3 regions of the Brachybacterium netajii genome follow, and region 1 is predicted to be linked to each of the others. Evidence: predicted binding sites of a transcription regulator. Region 1 holds the regulator's gene; each other region holds the start of a gene.
The links. Region 1 encodes LexA, which represses DNA repair genes until DNA is damaged. Its sites were predicted from a motif close to TCGAACANNTGTTCGA; they were not measured.
Positions count from the first base shown of each region.

Region 1 (10,448 bases):
CGTCCCAGCAGCACCGCCGTGGCCTTGTCCAGGCCGCGGCCCGAGAACACCGAGGTGCTCGAGACGAGGTCGCGCTCGACGCCGGCGAGGGTCGCGCGCAGCGGGCGGCGGACGTCGTCGGTGTCGGGGACCGGGGTGAAGTAGTGCTGTTCCACCGCGCCAGGATACGGACCCGCCCGGCGCCGGCGCGCCGTGCGCGGCCCTCCGGGATGCGCCCAGCGAGAAATCGCTCGACCCTCTCGCGCGGGCGTGGGACTCTGGATGCCACGCACCCCCGACCATGAGGAGAACCCCACCCGTGCCCATCGCCTTCCATCCCGATCCCGAACCCGACACCGACGTCGAGGAGAGCAGCCCGGTCCCGACCGGCGCCGCAGGGGTCGAGGAGCCCGCCACGGCAGAGCGGAGCGGCGAGCAGGGGAGCACGGACTCCCCGCGCCGCGATCGGCTGACCGACCGGATCCTGGCCCGCGGCGACGCCTCCGTCTCCGCCGTCACCTACGCCTCCGATGCGGACGGCGAGCAGCTCGATCTCGCCGACCGCCGTGCGCTCCGCCGCGTGAGCGGCCTGTCCACCGAGCTCGAGGACGTCACCGAGGTCGAGTACCGCCAGCTGCGCCTCGAACGGGTCGTGCTCGCGGGGCTCTACACCTCCGGGAACGTCGAGGAGGCCGAGAACAGCCTCCGGGAGCTCGCGGCGCTCGCCGAGACCGCCGGCTCCGAGGTGCTCGACGGCATGCTGCAGCGGCGCGCGCACCCCGACCCCGCGACCTTCCTCGGCCGTGGCAAGGCGCAGGAGCTCGCGGAGGTCGTCGCCGAGGTCGGCGCCGACACGGTCATCGCCGACGGCGAGCTCGCCCCCGGCCAGCGCCGCGCGCTCGAGGACGTCGTCAAGGTCAAGGTCATCGACCGGACCGCGCTGATCCTCGACATCTTCGCCCAGCACGCGAAGTCCCGCGAGGGCAAGGCCCAGGTGGAGCTCGCGCAGCTCGAGTACCTGCTGCCGCGCCTGCGCGGCTGGGGCGAGTCGATGTCCCGTCAGGCGGGCGGTCAGGTGGGCGGCGCCGGGGCCGGCATGGGCTCGCGCGGTCCTGGCGAGACGAAGATCGAGCTGGACCGGCGGCGCATCCGCGACCGCATGGCCAAGCTCCGCCGCGAGATCAAGGCGATGGCCCCGGGCCGCGAGGCGCAGCGCGCCGACCGTCGGCGCAACCGGATCCCGTCGGTCGCGATCGCCGGCTACACCAACGCGGGGAAGTCCTCGCTGCTGAACCGCCTCACGGGCGCCGGCGTGCTGGTCGAGAACGCCCTGTTCGCGACCCTGGACCCGACCGTCCGTCGCTCCCACACGCCCGACGGCCGCGAGTTCACCTACGCGGACACCGTCGGCTTCGTCCGCCATCTGCCCACGCAGCTGGTGGAGGCCTTCCGCTCGACCCTCGAGGAGGTCGGCGGCTCGGACCTGCTGCTCCATGTGGTCGACGTCTCCCACCCGGACCCCGAGGGGCAGATCCGCGCCGTCCGCACGGTGCTGGGCGAGCTCGAGGGCTTCGACGTCCCCGAGATCGTCGTCCTGAACAAGGCCGATCTGGCCTCGCCGGAGACGATCGCCCGCATCCGCAGCCAGGTGGAGGAGTCCGCCGTGGTGTCCGCGCGCAGCGGCCAGGGCATCGAGGAGCTGCGCGAGCTCATCGCCGAGCGGCTCCCGCGGCCCGACGTCGAGGTCGACCTGGTCGTCCCCTACTCCCGCGGCGACCTCGTCTCCCGGGTGCACACCTCCGGCGAGGTCCTCGCCGAGGAGCACCTGGCGGAGGGCACGCACCTGCATGCCCGGGTCGACGAGGCGCTCGCCGCCGAGCTGCGCGGCGCCGCGTGACCGAGGGCGCCTTCCCGGGAGCGCGTCCCGGGAAGGCGGGCCGCGGTCCGACGGCTACCCTGGATCGGTGACTCCCGCCGCCGCCCCGACCGCTTCGACCGCGGAGCTCGACGCCCTCATGGAGGCGGCTGTCGCCGCCGTCGGAGGCAGCCCTCGCGAGGGCCAGAGCGCCATGGCGCGGGCCGTGGGCACGGCGATGGAGGGCAGCCGGCACCTGCTCGTGCAGGCCGGCACCGGCACCGGCAAGTCCCTCGCCTATCTCGTGCCCGCCCTGCATCACGCGGTCACGACGGGCCGGCCCGTCGTCGTCTCCACCGCGACGATCGCGCTGCAGACGCAGATCGTGCGCAAGGACCTCCCGCGACTCGTCGAGGCGCTGGCCGAGCATCTGCCGCGGACCCCCACCTTCGCGCTCCTCAAGGGGCGCGCGAACTACCTGTGCCGCCACAAGCTCGATGGCGGCTACCCGCTCGACCTGGATGCCGGAGCGCTGTTCGCCGAGGTCCGCGTCGACCCCTCCCAGGGCGGCGGCACGGAGAAGCTGGGGGAGCAGGTGCGACGCCTGCGGGACTGGGCGGAGGACACCGAGACCGGGGACCGCGACAGCCTCGAGTCCGCCGTCTCCGACCGTGCCTGGCGCCAGGTGTCCGTCACCGGGAACCAGTGCCTGGGCAGCACCTGCCCGATGGTCGAGGACTGCTTCGCCGAGCGCAGCCGCGAGCTGGCCCGGGAGGTCGATCTGATCGTCACGAACCATGCGCTGCTGGCGATCGACGCCTTCGACGGCCACGGGATCATCCCCGACCATGACGTGGTCGTCTTCGACGAGGCGCACGATCTGGTCTCCCGGGTCACCGGAGCGGTCACCGAGGCGCTGGTTCCCGGCATGGTGCGAGGCGTCGTGCGGGACCTGCGCTCGCTGGGCGTCGCGGCCACCGCCCTCGACGACGCCGGCGAGGAGCTCAAGGAGTCCCTCGACCAGATGGCCGACGGGCGCGTGATCGGCGAGCTCCCGCCGCGGCTGGGCGATGCGATCACCCAGCTGCGGGTCCAGGCCCGCACGGCCCATTCCGATGCCAAGGAGGCGGGGGAGGACGGATCCGTCGCCACCGCCGGGGCGCGCAAGGCCGTGCGCGCCTCGCTGCAGGAGATCATCGACGTCTGCGAGCGCCTCGCGGCGCCCGACGAGGACGACGTCGTCTCGGTCTCGCGCTCGCAGGCGACCGGTCGCTCCAGCATCCAGGTCGCGCCGATGAGCGTCGCCGGCGCGATGCGCGGTGCGATCCTCGAGGACCGCACCGCGGTGCTGACCTCCGCGACCCTCGCCCTCGGCGGGCGCTTCGAACCGCCTGCCGGAGAGGTCGGTCTCGCGCGCGCCGGACGGACCGCGGTGGACGAGCTGCCGGCGTCGGCGGACCGCGGCGCGTGGGCCGGACTGGACGTCGGCAGCCCCTTCGACTACCCGCGCCAGGGGATCCTCTACGTGGCGCGGCATCTGCCGGCGCCCGGTCGCGACGGCCCGGCGCTCGCGATGCTCGACCATCTCACCGAGCTGATCGACGCCTCCCACGGCGGCGCGCTGTGCCTGTTCTCCTCGCGACGCGGAGCGGAGCTCGCCGCCGAGCATGTGCGCGGGCGCCTGTCCCTGCCGATCGGCGTCCAGGGCGAGGACTCGATGGCGAACCTCGTGCGGGACTTCCGCGAGGACGAGGACTCGAGCCTGTTCGGCACGCTCACCCTGTGGCAGGGGGTCGATGTACCCGGTCCCGCCTGCCGCCTCGTGACGATCGACCGCATCCCGTTCCCGCGGCCCGACGACCCGCTGACCTCCGCGCGCCAGGAGCGGATCTCGGAGCGCGGGGGCAACGGGTTCATGGGCGTGTCGGCGCAGCATGCGGCCCTCCTGCTCGCGCAGGGCGCCGGGCGCCTCATCCGCTCGCAGGACGATCGCGGGATGGTCGCCGTCCTCGACGCGCGCCTCGCGACCGCCCGCTACGCCGGCTACCTGCGGGCGGCGATGCCGCCCCTGTGGTCCACCACGGATCCTGACGTCGCGCTCGGCGCCCTCCGCCGGCTCAGCGGGACGGGCGCCTGAGGCCGGGCGCGCGCCGGATCAGACGGAGCTCAGACGGAGCGCAGGACCGCCACGACCTTGCCGAGGATCTCCGCGTGGTCGCCCAGGATGGGGGCGAACGAGGGGTTGTGCGGCATGAGCCAGACGTGGCCGTCCCGCTGGGCGAAGGTCTTCACGGTGGCTTCGCCGTCGATCATCGCGGCGACGATCTCGCCCTTCTCCGCGGTCTGCTGACTGCGCACGACGACCCAGTCGCCGTCGCAGATCGCCGCATCGATCATCGACTCGCCGACGACCTGCAGGAGGAACAGGTCGCCGTCGCCGACCAGGCGGGACGGCAGGGTGAAGACGTCCTCCACCTGCTCCTCGGCCATGATCGGGACGCCCGCGGCGATGCGGCCGACGAGCGGGACCGCGACCGAGGGCCCGCCGGGCGCGGGCTCGGGGAGCCCCTGGACGATCTGCGGCGCGGCCGGCGGCAGGTCCTCCTCGGCGGCCTCCGCGGGGAGCACCACCTCCATCGCGCGCGGCCGCTTTGGGTCCCGCCGCAGCAGGCCCTTGCGCTCGAGCGCCTGCAGCTGATGGGAGACCGAGGACGACGAGGTGAGGCCGACGGCGTCGCCGATCTCGCGCATGGTCGGGGGGTATCCGCGGCTCGCGATCGAGTCCTGGATCGTCTCGAGGACGAGCCGCTGGCGCGGGGTGAGGGAGGCGAGGGGCGAGGGGGAGTCCGAGGCGCCGGCCCGCGATCCCCCCGCACCGCCGACGACCTTGAGTCTCGGCTCCTGGCGGCGTCGGGTGCTCGGGGTCATCGTGAGGGCCTCCCTGGCTTCGTCTGTCGGACCTGCGCGGTTCCGTGGTCCGTGTTCCCAGGGTAGGCGGGAGCGACCGGATCGCCAAACATGTGTTCGAGGTGGGTCTTGCGTGTCGCTGCGGCCTGACCTACGCTCGCACAAAGGTTCGATCGAACAGGAGTTCGGAAATGCAGACGCACATGACCATCCCGACGCCCGTCGGGACCGCTGCGCAGCAGGCGCGGATCATCGCCCTTCCCGTTCGCCGCGAGGCGACGAGCACCTTCGCCGAGCAGACGGAGGCGTCGTCGGCCCCGCAGGCTCGTGCGCATGTTCGACTGGAGATCACGGCCCGGGGGCGGACGGTCGTCACCGTCCTCGCCTTCCTGCTCGGGCTGCTCGTCGCGACGCTGCTCATCCTCGTCCTGGACGTGCCGAGCGCCCTCGCCGGCCAGGAGGCGGGGGAGGGGGAGGTCGTCACCGTCGCGCAGGGCGACACCCTCTGGGGCTATGCCGAGGAGTTCGCCCCCGAGGGCGTGAGCGCGCAGGAGTACATCGCCGAGGTGCGGACCCTGAACCATCTCCCCACCGGCCGGGTCACCGCCGGACAGTCCATCGTGCTCCCCTCCGCGGAGTCGCTCGGGGACTGATCGTCGATGCCGAGCAGGTGCCGCTATCACATCCCTCGGCCGCCCGGGGGAACGCCCGGTATCCTTGGGGGATGCACTGCCCCTTCTGCCGCCATCCCGACTCGCGCGTCGTCGACTCCCGCACGTCCGACGACGGGTCGATGATCAAGCGGCGCCGTCAGTGCCCGAACTGCTCGCGTCGCTTCTCGACGGCCGAGACCGCCTCGCTCTCCGTGATCAAGCGATCCGGTGTGAGCGAGCCGTTCAGCCGTGCCAAGGTGATCTCCGGGGTGCGCAAGGCCTGCCAGGGGCGGCCGGTGAGCGATGACCAGCTCGCCGTCCTCGCTCAGCGCGTCGAAGAGGACATCCGTGCGAGCGGACAGGCCGAGATCGAGGCCCACGGGGTGGGGCTGGCGATCCTCCAGCCGCTCCAGGAGCTCGATCTCGTCGCCTACCTGCGCTTCGCGAGCGTCTACCAGTCCTTCGAGTCCCTCGAGGACTTCGAGGCGGCGATCAGCAGGCTGCGCGCCGAGGGTGCCGAGCTGTCCTCCTGAGCGTGTCGTCCATGCAGGTCATGCCCTCGCACCGAGCACCTTCGCCGAGAGTGTGATCGACTTCTCACCTTCACCGCATCAGGAGGTTCGGAACGTCGGACCTGTGCGTAAGATGTTCGACGTGCGCCGCTGAGGTGCACGCCGGATCGGCGGTCGTGGAGGGGAAGCCACGGCCGCCGATCCTCGTTCCCGGTCAGGCGCCCTCGACGGCGACGTCGGCCCTCTCGGCCGCACCCTCCGGCAGCGGCCGGGCATGCACGAGCCCCAGATGGGTCGTCGGGCGCGTCATCGCGACGTAGAGGTCGCCGGCGCCGTGCTCCTCGACCAGCTCGGCCGGCTCGACGACGACCACCGCATCGAACTCCAGCCCCTTGGCGTCCTTCGCCGTCATCACGGAGATCTCGTCGTCGACCCCCGAGGAGCCCGCGCCGACCGCGGCGGCTCCGGTGGCGTCCTGGAGCGCGAGCACCTGGCTCGCGATCCGGTGCGGCGCGACGATTACGGCGATGCGGCCGATGCTCTGCCCGTGCAGCTCGGCGACCTCCGCGGCGGCGGACGACTCGAGCTGCTCGGCGCGGACGGGCGTGATCCGCGCGTCGCGATCGCCGATGCGCACCGAGGTGACCGTGGTGACGGGGAGCCGGTGCGCGCGCGCCATGCCGAGCGCATGCCCCATGATGCGTGCAGGAGTGCGGTAGTTGACCGTCAGGCGCTCGACCTGGAGGCGGTCCTGGATGTGGGGTGCGAGGGCGGCCTCCCAGGAGTCGGTGCCGGCCGCGGAGGACGTCTGCGCGACATCCCCGACGACGGTGAAGGACTTCGTCGGGCACCGGCGCATGAGGGCCCTCCAGCTCATGGGGGAGTGCTCCTGCGCCTCGTCGACGACGACGTGGCCGTAGGTCCAGGAGCGCTCGGAGGCGGCGCGCTCCGCCAGCGTGCGTCCGTCGCGGACGCGGTTGACCTGGTCGGCGAGGTCCTCGGCGCGGACCATGCCGGAGGTGTCGAAGCTCTCGAGCACCTTGCGGGCGTAGTCGACGTCGGCCTCCCGGCGCTCGGCGGCGTCCCGGGCGCGTGCCTCCTCCGGGGCGGAGTCCTCGCCCAGGATCTCGGCGACCTCGTCCAGCAGGGGGACGTCCTCGACGGTCCAGGGGGCGTCCTTGGACCGGACCAGCAGGTCCACGCGGTCGGCGAGCGAGCGCGGAGCGGCGGCGCGCAGCCGGTCCCGGCGCGAGAGCAGGATCCGCAGGAACCCCTGCGGGGTGTACGGGAGCCAGGCGAGGTTGAGCTCGCGGCGGACGTCGGGATCATGACGGAGATCCGCGAGGATGTCCGGTCGGTCCTCGGGTACGACGGTGCGACCGGCGGCCTTCAGCGCCGCTTCGTAGCGCTCGGCGAGACGGTTCAGGGCGGAGCGGACGAACACGGCGCGGGCGGAGTTGTGGGGCTTGTGCGTGGAGCGCGCATCGCGGCGGGCGGAGCGCACGTCCTCGCGCGTCAGCACGATGTCGGTGCCGTCGATGCGGAGACGGACATCGCGCGCGGGCACGCGCTGACGCTGCTTGACGGCCCGCGTGAGCAGCTCGGCCATCGCGGCGTCCCCCTTGACGCGGGCGACGGCGTCGTCGTCGTGCTCGGTCGTCTCGACCCCGGGGAACAGGGTGCCCGGCGTCATCATGACGACCCCGGATTCGCCGAGGCTCGGCAGCACGCGCTCGATGTAGCGCAGGAAGCCCTGGGTGGGCGCCATGATCAGGACGCCGGTGTGCTCGAGGCGGCGGCGGTGCGTGTAGAGGAGGTAGGCGGCGCGATGGAGGGCGACGGCGGTCTTGCCCGTGCCGGGGCCGCCCTGCACGACGAGCACGCCCCGGTTCTCGGAGCGGATGATGCGGTCCTGCTCGCCCTGTATGGTCGCGACGATGTCGCCCATGCGGCCGGTGCGCTGGCCCGAGACGGCCGCGAGCAGCGCGCCCTCGCCCTGGAGGACGACGTCGTGCCCCTCGTCCAGCACCGTCGGGTCCAGCACGTCGTCCTCGAGGCCGACGACGGTGCGGCCGCGGCTGATGAGGTGGCGCCGCAGCCGCACCCCCTGCGGGTCGGTCGAGGTGGCCTGGTAGAAGGCGGCGGCGGCCGGCGCGCGCCAGTCCACCAGCAGCTGCTCCCGCTCCGGCGTGAACAGTCCGATGCGGCCGATGTAGCGCTGCGCGCCCTCGTCGGTGTCCAGGCGCCCGAAGACCACGGCCCGGCTGACCGAGCGGAGAAGGGCGAGGCGGTCCTCGTAGAGGGCCATGAACGAGTCGCGCTCGGAGCGGTTCTGGTGCGTCGAGGCGTGCTGCGAGGCCTGGATGGCGTCGAGGTTGCCCTCGACCTGGAGGATGAGCTCGTCGAGGCGCGCGTACAGGCGATCCGCGTACGACTGCTCGCGACCGAGCTCCCTGGTGAACTGCTGTTCAGCGGCGTCCACGGACATGCTTCCCCTCACGGTCTCCACGGGTGCGCCGCCGCCCCGGGAGAGCCCGGTCCGGCGGAGCGCGGTCGTCCATTATGGTGGATGCGCCTGGGTGCGTGTGCCATCCGGGGTGCCGCGAGGGAGGAGACGCCGATGCGGGATCCGCGCGATCTCTACGCCTTCGAGGACTCGGAGGTGCTCGCCGCCGTGCCGCGCGGAGGGCTGACCCTGGTCCATGCCCTGCCGGGGATGGTCGATGCCGGCGGTGCCTGCCGCATCGCGGCGACCTATCTGCGCGACGAGCTGCGCCATGTGCGCCTGGTGAGCTTCGATGCCGACGAGCTGCTGGACTACCGCGGATCGCGGCCGCAGGCCCGGTTCGACGGCATCAGCTACACCGCCGTGGACGTGCCCGAGGTGACGCTCTCGCTCATGTACGACGAGTCCGACCGGCCCTTCCTGTTCCTCGACGGGCCCGAGCCCGATCTGCAGTGGCGCCGCTTCACGCAGGCGATCATCGATCTCGTCGAGTTCTTCGACGTCGATCGCGTCGTGGGCATGCAGGCGGTGCCCATGGCCGTGCCCCACACCCGGCCCATCGGGCTGTTCGCCCATGCCAACGATCCGTCGATGCTGGCCGCGGCGGATGTCGACCGGGTCCAGGACCTGCGCTCGGAGTCCGACGGCGAGGAGGACGAGACCGACATCGCGATCCCCGCGGCCTTCGGAGCGCTCCTCGAGCTCGAGCTCGGGCGGGCCGGGCACCCGGCGATGGGGTATGCCGCGCAGATCCCGCACTACCTGACGCGCACCGACTTCCCGGCGGGCGCGCTCGCGCTGCTGCGGCGCGTCAGCGGGGCGACGGGACTGGACCTCCCGCTGGTCGACCTCGGCGACCTCACGGAGGCGGCCTCCGCGGCGATCGAGTCGACCCTCCTGCACAACGCCGAGGTCCGCCAGATCGTCACCGCGCTCGAGCAGCAGTACGACGCGATGCGGGAGGGGGACGACTCCCCGCTCGCGACCACGATGGATCTGCCCACGGCGGAGGAGCTCGGCGATCGCTTCGAGCGCTTCCTCGCGGACCACGACGGTCGCGGGCCCGACTCCGCGCTGGGGACGGACGACCTCGGCTGACGACCCGCGGATCGTGGCCGACGGATCGGGGTCGAGGCGACCGGGACGGGGCCGAGGCGACCGGGACGGGGCCGCGGCCGACGAGGATGGGGCCGCGGCCGACGCGGCGGGGCCGAGGAGGTCGGGACGTGTGCCGGGGCATCGGTCGCCCTCGCCGCGGCGGCATGCCGACAATGCCCGATTCGTCCCGGTGTTCGTTACGGCTTCGTGACCGCTGATGCCGTTCGGCAGTGTGAACGGGGCCACGGTCGTGCCAGAATGGGGACGTTGCGGTGATGCAGGTCCAGCAGGACAGTCCGTCGTCGGTACCCCGACACCAGGACGGCACCAGCCTGATGCCACCCGTTCACGGGGGACGGCTTCACGCGGCACCAGGTCGCACGGGCGACCGATGATGGACGACACAGGAAGTGACAGGTATGGCACAGGGCTCGGTCAAGTGGTTCAACTCCGAGAAGGGCTTCGGCTTCATCGAGATCGACGGGGGCGGCGCTGACGTCTTCGTCCACCACAGCAAGATCGACATGGACGGTTACCGCTCCCTCGATGAGGGTCAGCGCGTGGAGTTCGAGGTCACCCAGGGGGAGAAGGGTCCGCAGGCCGAGCAGGTCCGCCCTCTCTGAGTTCCTCTGGGATCACAGACGACGACGGGCAGGTCACGGAGCGCAAGCTCCTGACCTGCCCGTCTTCTCTTCTCAACGGTCCTGGATGACCCGTCCGCCGCGTCGGATCTGCTCCACCTGCGCCTCGCGGGCCAGGCGCACCGAGACGGCGTCGGAGCGCAGTGCCCGGTCGATGCCGTCCGGCAGGGGCTGGGAGGACGCGAGGAGCACGCAGTTGCCGCGCCGCTTGCCGGTGAGGTGAGCGGGCTCGGCGATCACGCCCACATGCGCGAACGACTCCGAGAGCGTGGCCAGCTCGTCGGCCAGCAGACGGGT
Region 1 is NZ_JBSYXB010000001.1:296,019-306,466, reverse strand. Features, by position in the region: gene ACXET9_RS01335 (class I SAM-dependent methyltransferase) at 1-155, opposite strand, end outside; gene hflX (GTPase HflX) at 299-1,876, shown strand; gene ACXET9_RS01325 (ATP-dependent DNA helicase) at 1,995-3,971, shown strand; gene lexA (transcriptional repressor LexA) at 4,001-4,762, opposite strand; gene ACXET9_RS01315 (peptidoglycan-binding protein LysM) at 4,933-5,394, shown strand; gene nrdR (transcriptional regulator NrdR) at 5,466-5,927, shown strand; gene ACXET9_RS01305 (HelD family protein) at 6,121-8,394, opposite strand; gene ACXET9_RS01300 (proteasome assembly chaperone family protein) at 8,527-9,510, shown strand; gene ACXET9_RS01295 (cold-shock protein) at 9,930-10,133, shown strand; gene ACXET9_RS01290 (spermidine synthase) at 10,206-10,448, opposite strand, start outside.

Region 2 (10,448 bases), on a different contig from region 1:
TCGCCGTACACCGACTTCCGTCGCGCCTTCTCGGTCACGAACACCGGCGACGGATCGTTCACCGGCTCCCTGCGCATCGACTTCACCTTCCCCCGCATGTGGAACCAGGCGGGCCAGGGCGGCGACGCCGACGCGTTCAGCAACTGGAGCACCCAGGACCTCGGCGGCACCGGCGGCGGCAGCATCGGCGGCGCGTCCTCGTGGACGGTCGGGGCGGCTGCGCCGAGTTTCACGCAGAACACCGGCAACTACGCCTGGACCGCGGTCTACCTCCGCAACGACCCGGCGTACTTCACCCTGACGAACGTGTCGCTTCCGCCCGGCGCGACGATCTGGTTCGCCCTCAACGCCAGCATCCCCTTCCCCTGGATCGGCGACCCCGGCGTCTACATCAACCCCGGCAACCCGAATCGCATCTACTGGCGCTCGGAGGTCGACATCACGGCGACCACGACCGGCGGCACCAACCTCGGCACGTACCGCACCCCGGTCGGCAGCTGGACCGACGGCATCTGGTACTTCAATGGCGGCGGCCCCTACGCCTACGACGGCGGTCACGGCCTCTACCCGTCCTACGGCACCTCCTGACCCCTGCCCCGGGCGACCGCCGGCGGTGGGAGGATTCTCCGATGACCGCTACTCTCGTCGCCCACGGCCTCGCCGGCGGCTACGGCCACCGGATCCTGTTCGAGGGGATCGACCTGACCGTCGGCCCCGGTGACGTCCTCGGGATCGTCGGCGCCAACGGCGCCGGGAAGTCGACCCTGCTGCGACTGCTCGCCGGGGCCGACGCCCCGTTGTCGGGGAGTCTCACGCGCAGCCCGTCGGACGCGTTCGTCGGCCACCTCCCGCAGGAGCACGAGCGGGTCGCCGGCGAGTCCGTCGGCGCCTACATCGCCCGGCGCACGGGCTGCGCGGCGGCGACCCGCGCGATGGACGCGGCCGCCGAGGCGCTCGCGGGACCGGACGCGGGTGCCGCCGACGCCTATGCCGCCGCGCTCGAGCACTGGCTCGCGAGCGGCGCCGCCGATCTCGAGGACCGCATCCCCGCGGTCCTCGCCGAGCTCGGCCTCGACATCCCCGGCACCGACGTCGACGCGCTGGCGATGACCTCGCTGTCCGGTGGGCAGGCCGCGCGCGTCGGCCTCGCCGCGCTGCTGCTGTCCCGCTTCGACATCGTGCTGCTGGACGAGCCCACCAACGACCTCGACCTCGACGGCCTCGCGCGCCTCGAGGCGTTCGTGCAGGGGCTGCGGGGCGGCGCCGTCGTCATCAGCCATGATCGCGAGTTCCTCTCCCGCTGCGTCACCGAGGTGCTCGAGCTCGACCTCGTCCAGCGCTCCCATCGGCTCTACGGCGGCGGCTACGACGCCTTCCTCGAGGAGCGGGCGACCGTGCGCCGCCATGCCCGCGAGCAGTACGAGGAGTTCGCCGAGAAGAAGGCCGACCTCGTCGCCCGGGCCCGCACCCAGCGCGAATGGTCCAGCCAGGGGGTCCGCAACGCCATGCGGAAGAGCCCCGACAACGACAGGATCCGGCGCCGCGCGCAGAGCGAGTCCAGCGAGAAGCAGGCCCAGAAGGTGCGGCAGATGGAGTCCCGCATCGCCCGCCTCGAGGAGGTCGAGGAGCCGCGCAAGGAGTGGCAGCTGCAGTTCACGATCGGGGCCGCGCCCCGCTCCAGCAGCGTCGTCGCGACCCTCTCCGGCGCGGTGGTCCGCCAGGGCGGCTTCACCCTCGGCCCCGTGTCGCTCCAGGTCGACGGGGGAGAGCGGATCGGCATCACGGGCCCCAACGGTGCCGGCAAGTCGACCCTGCTGCGGCTCCTGCTCGGGCGGATCGAGCCCGACGTGGGCTCCGCCTCGCTCGGCGCCTCCGTCGCGATCGGCGAGATCGACCAGGCCCGTTCGCTGCTCGTGGGTGACCGGCCGCTCGCGGAGGCCTTCGGGGACCTCGTCCCCGAGCTGCCGCCGGCCGACGTGCGCACGCTGCTCGCGAAGTTCGCCCTCAAGGCGGATCACGTCGGCCGGCCCGCCGCCGAGCTGTCACCGGGCGAGCGCACCCGTGCGGCGCTCGCGCTGCTCCAGGCCCGGGGCGTGAACGTCCTCGTCCTCGACGAGCCGACGAACCACCTGGACCTCCCGGCGATCGAGCAGCTGGAGCAGGCCCTCGAGAGCTACGAGGGCACGCTGCTGCTCGTCACGCACGACCGTCGGATGCTCGACGCCGTGCACGTGGACCGCCGCTGGCACGTCGAGGCCGGTCGCGTCACCGACGCCTGACATGCCCAACGGGGCGGAACCGCGGCTGCGGCTCCGCCCCGTCGGGCGTCGGTCGGGACGATGGAATCGATCGGCGTCTCGGTCGTCGGATCAGTCGTCGGTGCCGGTCGGGATGCCGGCGGCGATGCGGCGCTTCTCGAGGGTGGCGACGTTCTCGTCGATCCGCTTCTTCGAGAGCGGGTACCAGGTGACGAGGATGACGCCGGCGAGGCCGAGCAGGAGCGCGGGGACCAGGGTGGTCAGCGTGTAGATGCCGTCGAGCACGGACTGGGTCTGCACGACGCTCTCGCCGGAGGTCGCGGAGACGTAGCCGATCCAGCCGAGGGCCCAGCCGGAGAGGCCGCCGGCCAGAGCCTGGCCGAGCTTGCGGGCCCACGAGTAGGTCGCGTAGACGGTGGCGTCGTTGCGCTCGCCGGTGCGGATCTCCTGGAAGTCGATCACATCGGTGATGAACGCCCAGATCAGGACGTTCAGCGCGGCGAGGCCCAGCTGCATGAAGGCGAAGCCGACCATGAACACGTACGGGCTGTCGGTGTGGACGACGAACAGCAGGATGCCGGACACCAGGGCCAGGGCCATGCCGACGACGCCGACCTCGCGCTTGCCGAACCGCTTGGCGAGGGCCGTGCCGAAGGGGACCATCAGCAGGGTCGGGAGGAGGCCCACGAAGTTCGCGGCGGAGAGCAGACGGCCGTTGTTGAAGTACTCGTTGAAGGTGTACGAGACCATGCCCATCTGCAGCATCATGCCGACGAGCATGACGAGCGCCGCGGCGATCAGGCCGGTCAGGGCGCGGTTGGAGACGAGCGTGCCGAGCATGGTGCCGATGCCCATCCGCTCGCCCTTCGGCTTCGGCGGCGTCTGGACGCGCTCGATGACGTTCGCGTAGCACATGGCGTAGCAGACGACCGCGAGGATGCCGCAGGCGATGGCCGCGAGCATCATGCGGGTGGAGGAGAGCTGCGAGACGCCGTCGACGTTGATGTAGACCACGAGCGGCAGGATCACGGAGATGAACAGGTTCGCGAGGGTCGCGCCGAGGGAGCGGAAGACCGACAGCGAGGCGCGGTCCTCGGGCTTGCCGGAGATGACCGAGGCCATCGAGCCGTAGGGGATGTTCACGACGGTGTAGGTGACCGAGCCCCACAGCACGTAGGTGATGATCATCCAGGCCAGGCGGGCGCCGTAGTCGGCGTCCTGGAAGATCGGCAGGAACATGAGGATCGCGGCGACGGCGACGGGGACGGCGCCGCGGAGGATCCAGGGCTTGAAGCGGCCCGCACGGCCCGGCTTCAGGACGTCGATGAGGCGGCCGGCGCCGACGTCGGTGAAGGCGTCGAGGATGCGCGCGCCGAACAGCAGCGTGCCGACGTGGGCGGGGTGGATGCCCATCACGTTGGTGTAGAAGATCAGGAAGAACGTGGACTGCAGGATGAACGTGAAGTCGTTCCCGAAGTCCCCGAACATGTACCCGATCTTGTCGCGGAGCCCGAAGGGCCGCGTGCCCTTCTGGTCGTCGGCCACGGGGGCCGGTGCTGCGGCGGTGCTCATCGTGCGCACTCCTGTCTCGTCGTTGAGGCCGGGCACGCGTCGTCGGCATCCCCAGGGGGAGGGGAGGGCGTTCGTCGTGCCAGGGACCCGGTCCGCTGCGATCCTTGAGGACCAGGTGGCAGGAGTCTGCTCCGGGATTCAATCAACAAGCCCGGATTGCCGAGTGTTGCAGGTGCTGTTGCCAGTGACGTGCGCCGTCGACGCAGGGGTGAAGTGCCTGTGACCAGGACGGATCGACTGCAATGTGCTGATGCCGGTTGCCGCCTGTTGCGCTCCGGGCGGGCGGTGGTGGCCATCCGTTGCCATCGGCCTGCTGCCCAGCAGGCCGGTCTCCTCGTCTAGAACGGGGGCGGTCCGGCGGCGAGCGCGAGCTCCCGCTCCGGGCGCGGTTCCGGCGGGTCGGGGAGCGGGTCGTCGGCGTGCTTCTCGAGGAGGCGCAGCAGGTCCGAGGGCTCGGCGTCCGGATAGGCATGACGGATCGCCCGCAGCTCGCGGTCGAAGCGGCGCTCGACGAGATCCTCCCAGGAGCGCATCAGGTCCGCGGCGAGCTCCGGGGTGAGCAGGTCGCAGGAGTCCTCGACATCCTCGATCCGGTGAGTGCCGACGATCCAGGTGGAGGTGCCGTCCGGGTTCCGTTCGATGTCGATCAGTCCGAAGGTCTTCAGCTGGTGGTGGTGTCCGCAGAGCCGGTGGAGGTTCTCGATGCTCGTCGGCCCTCCGCGTTCAGGATGGCGATGATCGAACTCCTCGATATGGTCCATCTCGCCGAAGGTGCCGACGCTGCGGGTGCAGCCGGGCACCGCGCAGAGAGGATTGCGCAGGCGCAGGAACTCGGCCATCTGCTTCGTCGGCGTGTAGCGGTCCGCCGGGAGCGGCAGGAACTCGCCGGTCGCGGGGTCGGTGAGGATCCGGTACCAGGTGGGCTCGTCGGCCGCGATCTCGCGGGCGAGGGAGGCGGGGATCGGGATGGTGCCGTCGATCAGACCGGGAGCGTCCGACAGGCCGAGCATGCTCATCATCGGGACGACGACCTCCATCCGGAACCGGCTCCCGTCGACCTCCACACCGGGGGTCTCGAGGACTGTGCCGGTGAGGATCGCGTAGCGGATCTTCGACAGCGGCAGGCGTCGTCCGCTGCGCTCCGCCTCGCCGTCGAGGTCGAAGGGGATGGGCTCGCCCTCGACGACGGCGTGGCGCTGCTGGCGCTGGACGGCGCGCGCGGCCACGTCGAGGCGGCGGGACACGCTGAGGATCTCGTGGATCGGCCCGGTCACCATGAGGCAGGCGGTGCCGTCGTCGGACGGGTCGATGACGACCTCGACCGAGCGCTTCTCGAAGGGCGAGGAGTCGGAGTGCTTGCGGAACCAGGCGAGGAGGATCGAGAGCTCGCGCAGGAACCGGGTGATCGGGATGTTCGCGAGGTCCCAGTCGGCGACGTACTCGTCGACGATGGCGATCTCGTCGTCCTCGAGCCCGCGGGTGCGGCGGAGCAGGATCTCGAACCACTCGACCGGCAGATGGCCCTTCTCCATCCGCTCGAGCACGCGATGCAGATGGCAGACGGCGCGATAGGCGTCGCGCATCATCCGCGAAGCGCGCGGGATCGTGGTGCGGCGGGCGTCGGCCAGGAGGATCGCGTTGAGGTCGCCGTCGACGGAGTCCTCGTCCCAGAGCTGCGCCATCCGGCGCAGGCGCATGACGTAGGAGAGGGCCTCCCCATGATGGGTCGCGAAGAGATCCTGCGCGATCAGCACCTCGTAGCAGTCGGGGTCGACATGGGAGTTCGCCGCGAAGTCCGCGGGATCCAGCGGGCGGCGCGCCCGGACCGTCCGACGGGGCGGGCGGTCGCCGCGGGAGGTGGGCTCCTCGCTGTCGGCCTGCTCCCGCTCCTTCTCGTCCTGTCCGCGCAGGATGCGCGCGGCGGTCTCGGCGCGCGCCTGGATCTGGTCGAGGATCCCGGGCCCGAAGACGGATTCCACGGGACGCGCCGAGATGCCGTCGGATGTCGTGAGCATGGCCGCCCCTCCCGTTCCCCCTCGCGCAGGCCGCCCCTCGACCTGCGATGATTCCCTCAGAATAGAACCTATGTTCGAATCTGACAAGAGATGTCACAAATAGTGACCTCTTCGTGATCATCGCCGGCTGGGGGCGGCGCGAAGGGGTGGTCAGCGCGCGCGACGCACCAGGATCCGCCAGCGCTCGGGGCCGCGCTCGCGGTACTCGGTCGAGAAGGCGTCGCCGTGCTTCGCCTGCAGCTGCAGGAGCAGCGGGACCGGGTCGTGGGTCGCCGAGATGATCAGTCCCGCCTCGAGGGCCAGGGACTCGATCGCGCCGAAGATCGCCGCGTGGCGGATGGCGTGCGGGATGGTCTGCACGTCGAGCTCGGGGAGGGTCTCGTCGTGCTCGCCGCAGGCGCAGCCCTGCGAGGGCTTCTGGTTGACGACCTCGTCGCGCGAGGTCTGGATCTCGATGTCTGCCATGGCTTCTCCTGGTTCAAGGGGTGAAGGTCGGGGATCGGGCGGGCGCCGCCAGGGGCGACGCAATGCTGAATATATTACACTTCATCCCGTGGAAAATAACGTGGTCATCCGGGAGCCCGGCGAGGTCGGTCCGCGGCGGTCGGCGTCCACCGGGCGGCGCCACAGCTCCTCGCGGGAGCTGATCCTGCGCCTGGTGGAGGCGCAGCGCGCGCCGGTGTCGCTCGCTGCGCTCGTGCGCTCCTCCGGGCTGCACGAGAACACCGTCCGCGGTCATCTCGGCCAGCTCCTCGAGGACGGGTACGTCGCGCGCGGGCCGGCGCCGGCCGAGGGGCGCGGTCGTCCCGCCTGGCTGTGGCGGCCCGTGCGCGCGGAGTCGTCGTCGGCCTATGCGGAGCTCGCCGGCACGCTCGCCGAGGCCCTCGCCGAGGCCTGCCCGGAGCCCGCCGAGATCGCGCGCGATGCCGGACGCCGGTGGGGGCGGCAGCTCGCCGCCGGCCTCGAGCCCGAGCCCGAGCCCGAAGGGGCGTCGGCTCCGCCCGACGAGCGGCGCGCGGTCATCGCCGTGATGGCGGACCAGGGATTCGACCCGGAGGACACCGGGGAGGAGATCGCGCTGCGCCGCTGCCCGCTGCTCGAGGCCGCGACCCGCAGCACTGAGGTCGTCTGCGCCGTGCACCGCGGCATGGTCGACGGCGTCCTCGAGCACCTCGGCTCCGATCCGGGCGAGCGCGTCGACCTGCAGCCCTTCGCCGGTCCCGGCCGCTGCGCCCTGCATCTGCGGGCCACGGCATGAACGGCGCCCGCAGCAGCACGACCGGCACGACACCGCCCCCGCGGCGCGGACCGTCGCCGCGTCTGGCATGGATGCTGCCGGCGGGACTGGCGCTGCTCGCCGGGCTCGATGCGGCGCTGCTCCTGCTCGGGCTCCCCGCCCCGGTGACGACGGACCGGCTGCCCATCGTCCACGGGATGCTGCTGGTCATCGGGTTCGTCGGGACGCTCGTCGCCCTCGAGCGGGCGACCGCGCTCGCGCGCTGGTACGGCTTCCTCGCGCCCGGACTGCTCGGCGCCGGAGCGATCGCCCTGCTCCTCGAGCCGGTCCCGCTCGTCGTGGGCAAGGCGATGCTGGTTGCCGGGACGGCCGCGTTCACCGTCCTGTACGTGCCGCTGTGGCGGCGCCAGCACGACGACGCGCTGCTCACCCAGCTCGCCGGGGCGGGACTCGCCTGCGCCGGAGCCGTGCGCTGGCTCGTCGGGGCGCCGTTCGACCAGGTCCTGCCCTGGCTGATCGGATTCGTGGTGCTGACGATCGCCGCCGAGCGGGTCGAGCTCGCACGCATCACGCTGGGGGCGTCGGCCGGCCGACGCATCCTCCTGCACGGCGCGGGCGTCGTCCTCGCCCTCCTGATCGGCCTGGTCGCGCCGGATCTCGGGGCCGTGGCGCTCGGGGTCGCGCTGCTGGCCATGGTCCTCTGGCTCGTGCGGCACGACGTCGCCCGACGCACGATCCGCACCGCCGGGGCGACCCGCTACATGGCGGCCGCGATCCTCGCTGGATACGGCTGGCTGCTCGTGGCCTCCGCGCTCCTGCTCGTCGGCGCACCGCAGGGGAGCGCCTACGACGCCGTCGTCCACGCCGTGTTCCTCGGCTACACGATGTCGATGATCATGGCCCACGCCACCACGATCCTCCCGGCGGTGCTGCGCATCGCCCTCCCGTACCGTCCGGCGTTCTGGGTCCCGCTCGGACTGCTGCAGCTGAGCCTCCTGATCCGGCTCTGGCTGGGCGACGCCCTCGGCTGGTCGCCCGCCTGGGAGATCGGCGGCGTGCTCGGGGTGATCGCCCTGCTGGTCTTCGTCCTCACGGCGCTGACCAGCGCGATCCTCGGTCCGCCGCGTCCGCGGGAGCGGGAGCGGGAGAGGGAGCGGACGGCGACCCGCCGGTCCGACGAGGCGTCGCGCCTCGGCGGCCGACGGGCCGGCGCGATCGCCGGGGCCGCGCTGCTGGTGTGCGTGGTGGCGTCCGCGCTCGTCGGGATCCCGGGCGTCGGGATCCCGGGCGTCGGCGGAACGGCCGACGGGACCGTCGCCGTGAGCGATGCGCCGGTGCAGCGGGTGACCGTCGAGGCGGCCGATATGCGCTTCACGCCGTCGACGATCACGGTCGAGCCCGGGACGCACCTGATCATCGAGGTCGCCAACACGGATGCGGCGCAGACCCATGACCTGGTGCTCGCGACCGGGCAGAGCACCGGACGGCTCGCCCCCGGCGCCACGGCCGAGCTCGACGCCGGGGTGATCACGGCGGGCACCGAGGGCTGGTGCTCGGTCGCCGGGCATCGGCAGCACGGGATGGTGCTGCAGATCGTCGTCGGCGACGCGGAGGCGGGACAGGCCGAAGCGACCGATCATGCAGGGCATTCCGACATGGACTCCGACGCCGACATGGATTCTGGCGCCTCCCTGGAGTCCGCCGCCTACGACGCGGTGCTCGAGCCGCTGCCGGAGGCCGACGGGCCGACGACCCGCGAGGTCACCCTCGAGATCATCGAGCAGACCATGGAGGTGGCGCCCGGTCGGACGCAGACCGTCTGGACCTTCGCTGGGAGCGTCCCCGGGCCCGTCCTCCACGGACGGGTCGGCGACACCTTCGTCGTCACCCTGATCAACTCCGGGACCATGGGGCACTCGATCGACTTCCATGCCGGATCGCTCGCGCCCGACGAGCCGATGCGGACGATCGCCCCCGGCGAGAGCCTCGTCTACACCTTCACCGCCGACCGGGCCGGGATCTGGATGTATCACTGCGCGACGATGCCGATGAGCACCCATATCGCCGCCGGCATGTACGGCGCCGTCGTCATCGAGCCCGAGGACCTCCCGGAGGTCGACCGCAGCTACGTGCTCGTCCAGGGGGAGCACTACCTGTCTGACGAGACGGACGAGACCGACGGGGCGGGCGAGGTCGATGCCGACGCCGTCGCCGCCGGGGAGCCCGATCTCGTGGTGTTCAACGGGCGGGCGAACCAGTACGACGAGGAGCCGCTGACCGCGGTCGCCGGGGAGCGCGTCCGCTTCTGGGTGCTCGACGCCGGGATCGAGCGCGCGAGCAGCTTCCATGTCATCGGCGGACAGTTCGACACGGTCTGGAGCGAGGGCGCCTACCTCCTCGAGCGTTCGGAGGACAGCGGATCGCAGGCCCTCGCGCTGCAGCCCGCCCAGGGCGGGTTCGTCGAGCTCGTGCTCCCGGAGGAGGGGACCTATCCCTTCGTCTCGCATCTGATGCGGGACGCCGAGCGCGGAGCCCACGGGCTCCTCGAGGTCTCCTCCTCCGGGGGAGAGGGCGGGTGAGAGCGAGGGCGAGGGGCGCCGCCGATCAGTCCGGGACGGCCTCGCTCATCGCGCACAGCTGGAAGGTCGCGCCCTCCGGATCGGCGACCGTCGCGATGCGGCCGAAGGGGGAGTCGATCGGCCCGTCGAGGACGGTACCGCCTAGCTCGCGGACCCGCGCGAGAGCGGCCTCGCTCGAGGCCACCCCGATGTACATCCGCCAGCCGGTGGCCTCCTCGGGCATGATCCCGGTGGCGTCGCACAGGCCCCAGCTGGCCTCGTCGCCCGTGCCGTTGGTGGCGTAGCGGGGGCCATCCTCCATGGGCTCCGTCTCGCCCATCGGCGCGAGGCGGGCGTCGACGACCTCCGTGTAGAACGCGGAGGCGTCGTCGAAGCGGTGGGTCATGAGCTCGAACCACACCGGTGAGCCGGGGGCGCCGGTGAACTCGTAGCCGTCCATCTCGCCCGCCTCCCACAGGCCGATGAGCGCGCCCGTCGCATCCAGCAGGACGGCCATCCGCCCCAGCGGGCCCACGTCCATCGGCTCGAACAGCACGGTCGCGCCCGCGGCCGAGGCGCGCGCGACCCGAGCGGCGACGTCGTCGGCCGTGAGATAGACGCCCCAGGCGGAGGGGACCGGCTCGCCGGACTGATCCGGGATCCCGGCCGCGGCCATCATGCCGCCGACGAGCGCATCGCCGTTGCGGATGATCCGGTAGTGGCCGAACTCCTCGCCGGCATCCTCGAAGGTCCAGCCGAACAGGCCCGAGTAGAAGGCCTGCGCGGCGTCGAGATCCTGGACGGATGC
Region 2 is NZ_JBSYXB010000009.1:33,895-44,342, forward strand. Features, by position in the region: gene ACXET9_RS14110 (hypothetical protein) at 1-588, shown strand, start outside; gene ACXET9_RS14115 (ABC-F family ATP-binding cassette domain-containing protein) at 630-2,279, shown strand; gene ACXET9_RS14120 (MFS transporter) at 2,370-3,830, opposite strand; gene ACXET9_RS14125 (HNH endonuclease signature motif containing protein) at 4,169-5,845, opposite strand; gene ACXET9_RS14130 (DUF2249 domain-containing protein) at 5,996-6,310, opposite strand; gene ACXET9_RS14135 (helix-turn-helix transcriptional regulator) at 6,399-7,103, shown strand; gene ACXET9_RS14140 (multicopper oxidase domain-containing protein) at 7,175-9,661, shown strand; gene ACXET9_RS14145 (VOC family protein) at 9,687-10,448, opposite strand, start outside.
Region 2: the regulator LexA is predicted to act here: its motif matches at 5,908-5,923, upstream of ACXET9_RS14125 (HNH endonuclease signature motif containing protein).

Region 3 (10,448 bases), on a different contig from region 1:
CCCCCGAGGTGCAGAACCCGTACAACGAGGCGCTGCTCGCCCTCGGCACCACGAAGGACGCCCCGCCCGCGACCGATGAGCGGATCGCCCCCATGCAGGAGTTCTACGACGCCGGGATGATCACCTGCGGTCCCTCGCAGTTCATCCCCTTCACGATCCCGTGGGAGAACTACCTGCAGTCGATCATCTACGGCGCCGATCCGGAGACGGTGCTCGCGCGCCTGGACTCCGACTGGGCGCGCCTGGCCTACCGCTCCTGAGACCGAGGACGCTCCCATGAGACATTCGCACCGCACCGACCCGATCTACTACCTCTTCCTGTTCCCCGCGCTCGCGATCTTCACGCTCGCGATCACGCTCCCCGCGGCGATGGGCTTCTTCTACTCGTTCACGAACTCCATCGGATTCGGGGACTGGGAGTTCATCGGCCTGCGGAACTACATCGCCGTGTTCCGCGACCAGGGGATCCTGAGCGCCTACGCCTTCACCATCGGGTTCTCGCTCGTGACCGTGATCGTCGTGAACATCCTCGCGTTCTCCCTCGCCCTCGGGCTCACCTCGAGGATCCGCTTCCAGACGCTGCTGCGCACGGTCTTCGTGCTGCCGATGGTGATCTCGGGGATCATCATCGCCTTCGTCTTCAAGTTCCTCTTCGCCACCACCCTCCCGGCGATCGGACAGGCGCTCGGCATCGACGTCCTCTCGACCTCGCTGCTGGCGAACGAGAACCTCGCCTGGGTCGCGATCGTCATCGTCACCGCCTGGTCGACGATCCCCGGGACGATGCTCATCTACATCGCCGGGCTCGTGACGATCCCCGGGGAGATCTACGAGGCCGCCTCGATCGACGGCGCGAACCCCGCCAAGCGGCTCTGGCACGTCACGCTGCCGCTCGTGTCCGGGTACATCGTCATCAACACGATCCTCGGCTTCAAGAACTACCTCAACGCCTACGACATCGTCGTCGGCCTCACCGACGGCGGTCCCGGCACCTCCACCCGCACGGTCGCGATGTCGATCTTCAAGGGATTCGGCGGCGGCGACTACGGCTACCAGATGGCCAATGCGGCCGTCTTCTTCGTCATCAGCATCATCATCGCCCTGATCCAGCTGCGGATCACGCGCGGGAGAGCGAGCTTCGGAGCATGAGCACCACGACCCCCGCCCGCCGCCGCTCCCGCATCGGAGCCGACCGGCCGAACCTCCCCGCCACCGTCATCCTGCTGGTGTGCTCGCTCGCGGTGCTCGTCCCGCTGCTGGTCACCATCAACATGGCCCTGAAGACGGATGCCCAGGCCGTCGAGGGCGAGGCCTTCGCCCTGCCCGCGCCGTTCTCCCTGACCGGCTTCGTCCAGGCCTGGACGCTGACGAGCTTCCCCCGCTCGCTCGCCATGTCGGCGCTCATCACGCTCATCGCGGTCGTCGGCGAGATCGTCATCTCCTCGCTCGCGGCCTATGCGATCGTCCGCAACTGGGATCGCCGCCTGTTCCGCTGGTCGTTCTTCTACCTGCTCGCGGCGATGTTCATCCCGTTCCCCGTCGTCGCGCTCCCCCAGGTGAAGCTCACCGGCCTGGTGGGGCTCGACAACCCGATCGGCGTGGCGCTGCTGCACATCGTGTTCGCGCTGGCGTTCAACACGATGCTGTTCACAGCGTTCCTGCGATCGATCCCGATCTCGCTCGAGGAGTCGATGCGGGTCGACGGCGCCGGCACCGGGCAGGTGTTCGTCCGGCTGATCCTGCCGCTGCTGGGGCCGATGTCGGCGACCGTCGGCATCTTCGCGTTCCTGGGATCGTGGAACGACTTCATGATGCCGAGCCTCATCACCTCCGATCCCACCCAGCAGACCCTCCCGGTGCTGCAGAACATGTTCCAGTCGCAGTTCAACAACAGCTACAACATCGCCTTCGCGAGCTATCTGATGGCCATGGCGCCGGCGATCATCGTGTACCTGTTCACCCAGCGCTGGGTCATCTCGGGGCTCACCCAGGGCGCCGTGAAGTAGGGGCGCGGCGGGCCGGCCGGGCGGGACGTACTCTCGGTCCCATGCACTTCACCGAGTACGACACCCGCCTGGCCGCCTACGCCGTGATCGTCGACGAGCGCGAGCGGATCCTGCTGAGCTGGTTCAACGGCTCGACGCCCGGGTGAACCCTGCCCGGCGGCGGGGTCGAGTTCGACGAGTCCTGCGAGCAGGCCGTGGTGCGGGAGGTGCTCGAGGAGACCGGCTACACCGCCGAGCTCGGCGCGCTCCTCGCGATCGACACCCGCACCTCGCCGCGGCACGAGGCCTCGGGCCGTCCGTGGCGCTCCGTGCGCGCGATCTACACGGCGCGCATCACCGGCGGCACCCTCGGCACCCTCGAGGTCGGCGGCACCACGGACCGCGCCGAGTGGATCCCGCTCGCCGAGCTCGACCAGGCCGGTCCCCGCGTCGACCTGGTCGGCGCCGCGATCGCGGCCTGGCGCGCCTCAGCCCTCTGACAGCCGCGCCATCCCCTGGTCCAGCTGCTTCTGGGCGGCGGCGATGGTGCGCGAGTCGTAGCCGCCCATGGAGCGGGCCTCGTTGAGGGCGTCCTGCTGGGCGTCCATGAGCGCCTGCAGCAGCTCGAGCTGCTGGACGCGGACGCGGTCCTCGGGACGGTCCTCGTCGGCCGGACGTCGCATCCGCTCGCGCATGGCGGCGAGGACGTCGTCGTCGAAGGCGGTGCCGTCGCGGCGGCGCAGCTCGTCGTTGTCGAGCACCTGCGAGGCGGCGGCCTCGGAGAGGTCGCCGAGGAGCAGCTGGAGCTCGCGGCGGGCCTGCTCCTCGTCGGTCCCGCGGATGCCGAGCACCCGGATCAGCAGCGGCAGGGTGCCGCCCTGGCCGACGAGGGTCAGGAGCGCGACGACGAAGGCGAGCAGGATCAGCTGCGTGCGGTACGGGAAGTCCGTCGGCAGCGACTGGGCGGCGGCGAGCGTGACGACGCCGCGCATACCTGACCAGGCGAGGACGGCGCCGCCGCGCCAGCCGAGCCCGTTGTCGATGTAGAAGCGCGCGTCGGCGTGCTCCCGGCGGAGCCAGCGGGTGACGCGGGGCGCGCGCGGATGCTGGGCGAGGCGCTCGTCGTTCTCGACGTGGTCGAGCATCTCCTGGTAGCGGTGGATCATCCGCTCGCTCGTGGCGCGGCGCCGCTTGAGCCGGAAGAGGACGGGGACGACGACGGCGATCCGGACGATCCCCAGCAGGATCGTGACGAGCACGCCGATCCACACGGCGTTCCAGACCGACAGGCCGACGTCCTCGACGGCATCGGTGAGCGTCACCAGCTGCAGGCCCATCAGCAGGAACACGCCGTTCTCGAGGAGCAGCTGGATGGTCAGCCAGTTGGTGCGCTCGGCGCTGCGGTCGGCGGCACGGAGCTTGCGGGCGCTGGTGGCGCCCGTGATGAGGCCCGCGGCGACCACGGCGATCACGCCGGAGGCGTCGACGGCCTCGGCGGGGAGGAAGGCGATGAAGGGAACGGCGAAGGAGATGGCGGTGCTTAGCGCCGGCTGGTCGATCTTCGAGCGGACCCAGACGGACACGACGCCGACGATCGCGCCGATGACGATGGCCACGGCGACGGCGTAGGCGAAGTCGCCGAGGGCGTGGGTGAAGGAGAAGGCGCCGGCGGTCGCGGCGACGGCGGTGCGCAGCAGCACGAGGGCGGTCGCGTCGTTGACCAGGCCCTCGCCCTCGAGGATCGTCAGCAGGCGCGGCGGGAGGCCGAGGCGCTTGCCGATCGCGGTCGCGGCGACGGCGTCGGGCGGGGAGACGACGGCGCCGACGGCGATCGCGGCGGCGATGCTGAGGTCGGGGAAGATCCACCACAGCAGCAGGCCGACGGCGAAGGCGGAGGCGAGCACGAGCAGGACCGAGAGCGCACCGATGGTCCCGATGTCCCGCCGGAGGTCGATGACCGGCATGTTGACGGCCGCCGAGTAGAGCAGCGGCGGGAGCACGACCGCGAGGATCCATTCGGGCTCGGGCGCGATCGGGGGCATCCCGGGGATCATGCTCAGGCCGAGGCCGACGAGCAGCAGCAGGATCGGTGCGGCGACGCCGAGCTTCCCGGCGAAGTAGGAGACGGCGACGATGATGAGCACGGCGACGACGGCGACGAGCTCGAGTCCTTCGATCGACATGGGGACCATTATGCGGGCGGTGACGCACGACTCGTCGAGACCGCCTCCCCCGATATCTCATGGATGAGATAACCTCTGCGCATGACCGACACCCAGACCGTCGACGAGTCCGATCTGACCTACCGCGCTCGGATCGGCGCCCTCATCCGCGATGCCCGCCAGCACTCGGGGCTCACCCAGACCCAGCTCGCCGAGCAGCTGGGCACGAGCCAGAGCGCCGTGAACCGGATGGAGAAGGGCCAGCAGAACTTCACCCTGGACATGCTCTCCCGCGTCGGCTCCGCGCTCGACTCCGAGCTCGTGGGCCTCGGCGCGTCCGGTCCGAGCCATCTGCGGGTCCACGGCGAGACCACGCTGTCCGGCGCGATCGACGTGAAGAGCTCGAAGAACGCGGGCGTCGCCCTGCTGTGCGCCTCGCTGCTGAACACCGGCACCACGATCCTGCGCAAGGTCGCGCGGATCGAGGAGGTCAACCGGCTGCTCGAGGTCCTCACCTCGATCGGCGTGCGCACCCGCTGGCTCAACGAGCACAACGACCTCGAGATCGTCGTCCCCGAGTCCCTGGACCTGGGCTCGATCGATGCGGCCGCCGCGCGCCGCACCCGCTCGATCATCATGTTCATGGGTCCGCTCATGCACCGCGAGGAGGAGTTCCAGCTCCCCTACGCCGGCGGCTGCGACCTCGGCACCCGCACCGTCGAGCCCCATATGACGGCGCTGCGCCCCTTCGGCCTCGAGGTCGTCGCCGCGGAGGGCCACTACCAGGCCCATGCGACGCCGGGCGCGGGCCCTTCCCGGCCGATCGTGCTCACCGAGCGCGGCGACACCGTCACCGAGAACGCCCTGCTGGCGGCGGCCCGCTACGAGGGCGAGACCGTCATCCGCAACGCGAGCCCGAACTACATGGTCCAGGACCTGTGCTTCTTCCTCGTCGAGCTGGGCGTCGAGATCGAGGGCATCGGCACCACGACCCTGCGCGTGCGCGGCCGCTCGCAGATCCGCACGGACGTCGAGTACGCGCCCAGCGAGGACCCGATCGAGGCGATGAGCCTGATCACCGCCGCGATCGTCACGGATTCGAGCATCACGGTGCGCCGGGTGCCGATCGAGTTCATGGAGATCGAGCTGGCGATCCTCGAGGAGATGGGCTTCCGCTACGAGCGCTCCGAGGAGTACATGGCGGAGAACGGGAAGACCCGTCTGGTCGACATCACGACCTTCCCCTCGACGCTGAAGGCGCCGATCGACAAGATCCATCCGATGCCGTTCCCGGGCCTGAACATCGACAACCTGCCGTTCTTCGCGGTCATCGCGGCGACGGCGGAGGGCCGGACCCTGCTGCACGACTGGGTGTACGAGAACCGCGCGATCTACCTGACCGAGCTCACCAAGCTGGGCGCGAAGGTCCAGCTGATGGATCCGCACCGCGTGCTGATCGAGGGCCCGACGCACTGGTCCGGCGCCGAGCTCGTGTGCCCGCCGGCGCTGCGTCCGGCGGTCGTGGTGCTGCTGGCGATGCTCGCGGCGAAGGGCACCTCGGTGCTGCGCAACGTGTACGTCATCAACCGCGGCTACGAGGATCTGGCCCAGCGCCTGAACGCCCTCGGCGCCCGGATCGAGACCTTCCGGGACATCTGAGGGGCCCGCGGGGAGGTCCCGGCGCTCGCGCTCAGGCGCCGACGATGAGCGCGAGCGCGGAGACCACGGTGAGCCCGAGGATCGCCTTCTCGAAGACCTTCTGCGGGACCCGCTGGGCGATGCGTCGGCCGACGAGCGCGCCGCCGATCACGAGCGGCGCGAGCAGCAGGTCCATCAGCAGGTATTCGACGCGGAACAGTCCGAGCGAGGCCGAGAACGGCAGCTTGAGGATGTTGATGACGGCGAAGAACCAGGCGGAGGTGCCGAGGAAGGTCATCACGGGCATCCGCATGGCGTAGAAGTACATCGACATCGGCGGTCCGCCGGCGTTGGCGACCATGGTGGTGAAGCCGCCGAGGGAGCCGTAGGCGATGCGGGAGAGGCGGCCGACGGGCGGGGCGTCGTCGTCGGGGTCGGGGACCTTCTTCGCGCCGGTGCGGCGGCGCCAGACGGTGATCGCGACGAGCAGCAGCAGGATGACGCCGATGCCGCCGCGGACGGCGCCGGCGTCCGCGAGGGCGAGGAACAGGGCGCCGATGATGAGGCCGACGGCGACGCTGGGGATGAGCCGCACGAGGGTCTTCCAGTCGGGCTCCCGGCGGTACATCCACAGGGCGATCCAGTCGCCGAGGATGAGCAGCAGCAGGAGCGCCGCGGTGGACTCCTTGGGCGGGAGCGCGATCGCGAACAGGCCGACGGCGATGGTGCCGGCGCCGGGGAGCGCGGACTTGGAGAAGCCGACGACGAGCGCGCCGAGGACGACGAGGAGCCACTCCCCCGTGCTGAGCACGGGCAGGTGGGCGAGGAATCCGGAGATGAGGGGCCTCCCGGGGTTGGACGACGACGAGGAACCCTACTCCCTGCATCGATGCCGACGGCCCGGTGCCCGCGGGTTGTCAGCGGGTCGTCAGAAGGGCGGCCGCGTCGATGGCGGGGCGGTGCCGGCGAAGAGCGGGTCGCCGAGCAGGATGTGCAGCGGGATCGGGTCCGGCGGGGTCGGCGGCTGCTCGTCGGCGCTGGGATCGGGCGGGGCATCGGAGAAGGAGCGGACGATGTCCTCCCACACCTCCTGCTCGCGCTCGTCGAGGGCGATGCTCGCGAGCATCGCCGCATGCAGCGGGGTGATGAGGTCGTGCTCGGCCTCGATGCCCTCGAGACGTCGGCCGCGGACGATCCAGGTGCAGGTGCCGTCGGGGGCGCGGAGCACGTCGAGCTCGCCGTCGGTCTTCATCCGATGGTGGGGTCGGCAGAGGCGGTGGAGGTTCTCGACGGCGGTGGGTCCGCCGCGCTCGGGGTGCGCGTGGTCGAACTCCTCGATGTGGTCCATCTCGCCGACGCCGCCGACGTCGACGATGCAGCCGGGGACGGCGCAGACGGGGTTGAGCAGGCGCAGGTGCTCGGCCATCTCGGCGGTGGGCCGGTACTGGCGGGCGGGGACGGGGAGGAAGCGGCCGTCGGCGGGGTCGGTGAGGATGCGGTGCCAGACGGGCTCGTCGGCGGCGAGCTTGCGGGCGAGGGAGGCGGGCAGCGGGTGGATGCCGCCGATGACGGCGGGGGCGTCGGAGCGGCCGAGGAGCGTCAGCATCGGCACGACGACCTGCAGGCGGTAGCGGGAGCCGCGGGTGTCGACGCCGGGGGTCGCGAGGACGGTGCGCTGGAGGATCGCGTAGCGGAGGGCGCCGAGCCCGGAGGCCCGGCCGGCGTCCTGGGCCTCGCCGTCGAGGTCGAAGGGGACGGGCTCGTCGGCGTCGAGGGCGCGGCGCTGGGCGTCCTGCACGGAGCGCGCGGCGAGGTCGAGGCGGCGGGAGAGGTCGAGGATCTCGGGGAGGGGCCCGGTGACGGTGAGGCTCGCGGTGCCGTCGCCGTCGGGGTCGACGTCGAGCTGGACGTGGCGGCGGCGCAGCGGGCTGGGCTCGTCGGTGCGGTCGCGGAACCAGGCGATGAGCAGGCCGAGGTTCCGCAGGAAGGTGGCCATGGAGATGTTCTCGAGGTCCCATTCGCTCACGCGTGCGTCCACGAGGATCCGCTGCTCGGCGGTGAGGCGGCGGACGCGGCGCAGCATGATCTCGTGCCATTCGACAGGGAAGTGCCCCTGCTCGAAGCGGTCGAAGGTGCGGTGCATCTCGGAGACGGCGGTGACGGCGTCCCGCAGGAGAGCCCTCGCGCGCGGGAGGGTGACGCGGCGGGCGTCGGCGACGAGGAGGGCGAAGGCGTCGCCGGCGGGGTCCGGGTCCTCGTCGTCCCAGAGCAGGGCGGTGCTGCGCAGCTGCTGGGCGTGGACGCGGTTGATCTCGGCGCGCATGCCGTGGAGCTCGCGGGCGGCGAGGGCCTCGAAGGAGTCGGGCTCGACCTGGGCGCGGGCGGCGAAGGCGTCGGGGTCGTGCGGCCGACAGGCGCGGACGGGCTTGCACGGCGGCAGGAGCTCCGCCTCGCGCTCGCGCCGGCCGAACCGGCGGCCGGCCGCATAGCCGCGGGCGGCGCCGGAGCGTTCGCCGCGGGTTCGGCCGGCGCGCTGCCCCGCATCCCAGGCGGCGGAGCGGGCTCGGCCCATGCCGGCGGGCTTCACGGCGCGTGCGCGGTCGTGCGGGTCGAGGATCCGGCCGGCGACGTCGGCGCCGAAGGCCGACGGCGGTGCGGCGGCCGCGGGAGCCTCCTCGGCGATGACAGCGGCGAGACGGTCGGCGAGGAGGCGGGTCGCGGCGCCGAGGACGCGGGCGGCCGGGTCGAGCGGCGTCGGCGCGGGAGAGCACGGCTGCGGCAACAGGTGCGGTGCTGGACGCACAGCGGCGAACGGGCGGAGGCCTCCCCCGGATGCGGCGCGACGCGAGCGCGCGCGGGGTCGGGGTCGGGCGTCCCTCCTGCGTGCCATGGCCCCTCCTCCCGGGGTGGACGGCGCCGTCCTCGGCGCCGATGGAGCAGGTCCGAGGGCGGGATCGGCGGAGGGTCGCCAGAACGGCACGACGGCCACCCGACGCCCCCAGAAACCACCCCTGGCCTGCGACGACTCCTCCATCATAGAACAGTCGTTCGAGCGGCGCCACCCCTGTGGACAACTCGATCCGGGCCGATGATCCGGGGTGTTGACCCTTCGCGCCGCCGGCCTCTCCCGGCAACGACGACGGGGCGGGGCGGAGCCGTTCCCGACTCCTCCCCGCCCCGTCCCGGGCGATCCGCGGTCGATCAGACGGCGAGGCCGTTGTCGATCAGGAAGCGGTAGCTGTTCTCGACGTCGGCGAAGACGTCGCCGGGGGCGTTGTCGTACTCGATGACGGCGTACTTGACGTTCGTCGCGGCCTGGAGGGCCTCGACGGTGGGGACGTCGCCGGTGCCGGCGTGACGCTGGTCGAGGTCCGCCGAGGAGAAGGCGGGGGCGCCCGGGGCGAAGGGGTTCGCAGCCGGCGCGACGCCGTCCTTGACGTGCACGGCGACGAGGCGGTCGCCGAGCTCGCGCACGAGGGAGACGACGTCCTGGTCGCCGACGAGGGCCCAGAAGAGGTCGAGCTCGATCTCGACGTCGGCCGAGACGAGGGAGAGGAAGTACTGGTAGGCGGTCTTGCCGTCGAAGCTCGCGACGAACTCCTGGGCGTGGTTGTGGTAGCCGACCTTCAGGCCGTACTCCTCGGCCTTCTCGGAGGCGGCGTTGAGACGGTCGGCGATGTCCTTCACGCCGTCCTCGGTGAGCCAGCGCTCGGCGGGCACCATCGGGTCGATGACGGTGGACATGCCGATCTCGGCGGCCGCCTCGAAGACCACGTCCTGGCTCGGGGTGGGGATGGAGCCGTCCGGGGTCCAGAGCTCGTCGGAGAGCAGGGGCGCATGGCCGGTGGGCGAGGCGAGGCCGGAGGCGTCGAGCGCGGCGCGGATCTCCTTCGGCCGACGGACGAAGTCGAAGGCCTCGACGTTCTTCAGGCCGATCGCGGCCAGGCGATCGAGGGAGCCGGCCATGTCGGCGGTGAACTCGGCGGCCAGGGTGTACAGCTGAACGGATGCGAGGGGCAGGTTCACGAAGGTGACCTTCTTTCTTGACGTCGTCGCCGCCCGCGCGGGCGCTGGAGGAAACGCTAGCATCGAAAACCTTCCGACTGAAGGTTTTAGCGGTACAGTCTCGGCATGGACAGCGACGAAGCCTCCTCCCCCACCAGCTCCGCCCCCGCCGAGCGCCCGATCATCGGCCGGGCGGGCTCCTACTCCAAGGGCGTCGCCCGGCGCCAGGAGATCCTCGACCGCGCGATCGAGGTGTTCCGCGAGCGCGGGGCCGACGGCACCTCCCTGCGCCGCATCGCGACCGCGATCGGCGTCTCCCATGCGGCGCTGCTGCACTACTTCGATTCCCGCGAGCAGCTGCTCGTCGCGGTCTACGAGCACGCCGAGGCGCAGCGCGACTCGGCGGAGGACGTCTTCGGCGAGGCGACCACCGCGCTCGACGTCATCGTGCATGCGGCGATGATCAACGTCGAGGTGCCGGGCTTCGTGGAGCTGTACTCGACGCTCGTCGCGACCGCGCTCGCGGTCGAGGGCTCTCCCGCCCACGAGTTCTTCACCGTGCGCTTCGACAGCATCCGCGGGGAGCTCGCGGACAAGCTCCGTGCCGGGCAGGAGGCGGGGACGGTGCGCGGGGACATCGACGCCGAGGCCATGGCGG
Region 3 is NZ_JBSYXB010000002.1:465,319-475,766, forward strand. Features, by position in the region: gene ACXET9_RS05830 (ABC transporter substrate-binding protein) at 1-260, shown strand, start outside; gene ACXET9_RS05835 (carbohydrate ABC transporter permease) at 277-1,149, shown strand; gene ACXET9_RS05840 (carbohydrate ABC transporter permease) at 1,146-2,006, shown strand; gene ACXET9_RS05845 (NUDIX hydrolase) at 2,156-2,485, shown strand; gene ACXET9_RS05850 (cation:proton antiporter) at 2,474-4,168, opposite strand; gene ACXET9_RS05855 (UDP-N-acetylglucosamine 1-carboxyvinyltransferase) at 4,250-5,806, shown strand; gene ACXET9_RS05860 (sulfite exporter TauE/SafE family protein) at 5,838-6,596, opposite strand; gene ACXET9_RS05865 (HNH endonuclease signature motif containing protein) at 6,714-8,567, opposite strand; gene ACXET9_RS05870 (sugar phosphate isomerase/epimerase family protein) at 8,987-9,811, opposite strand; gene ACXET9_RS05875 (TetR/AcrR family transcriptional regulator) at 9,917-10,448, shown strand, end outside.
Region 3: the regulator LexA is predicted to act here: its motif matches at 8,822-8,837, upstream of ACXET9_RS05865 (HNH endonuclease signature motif containing protein).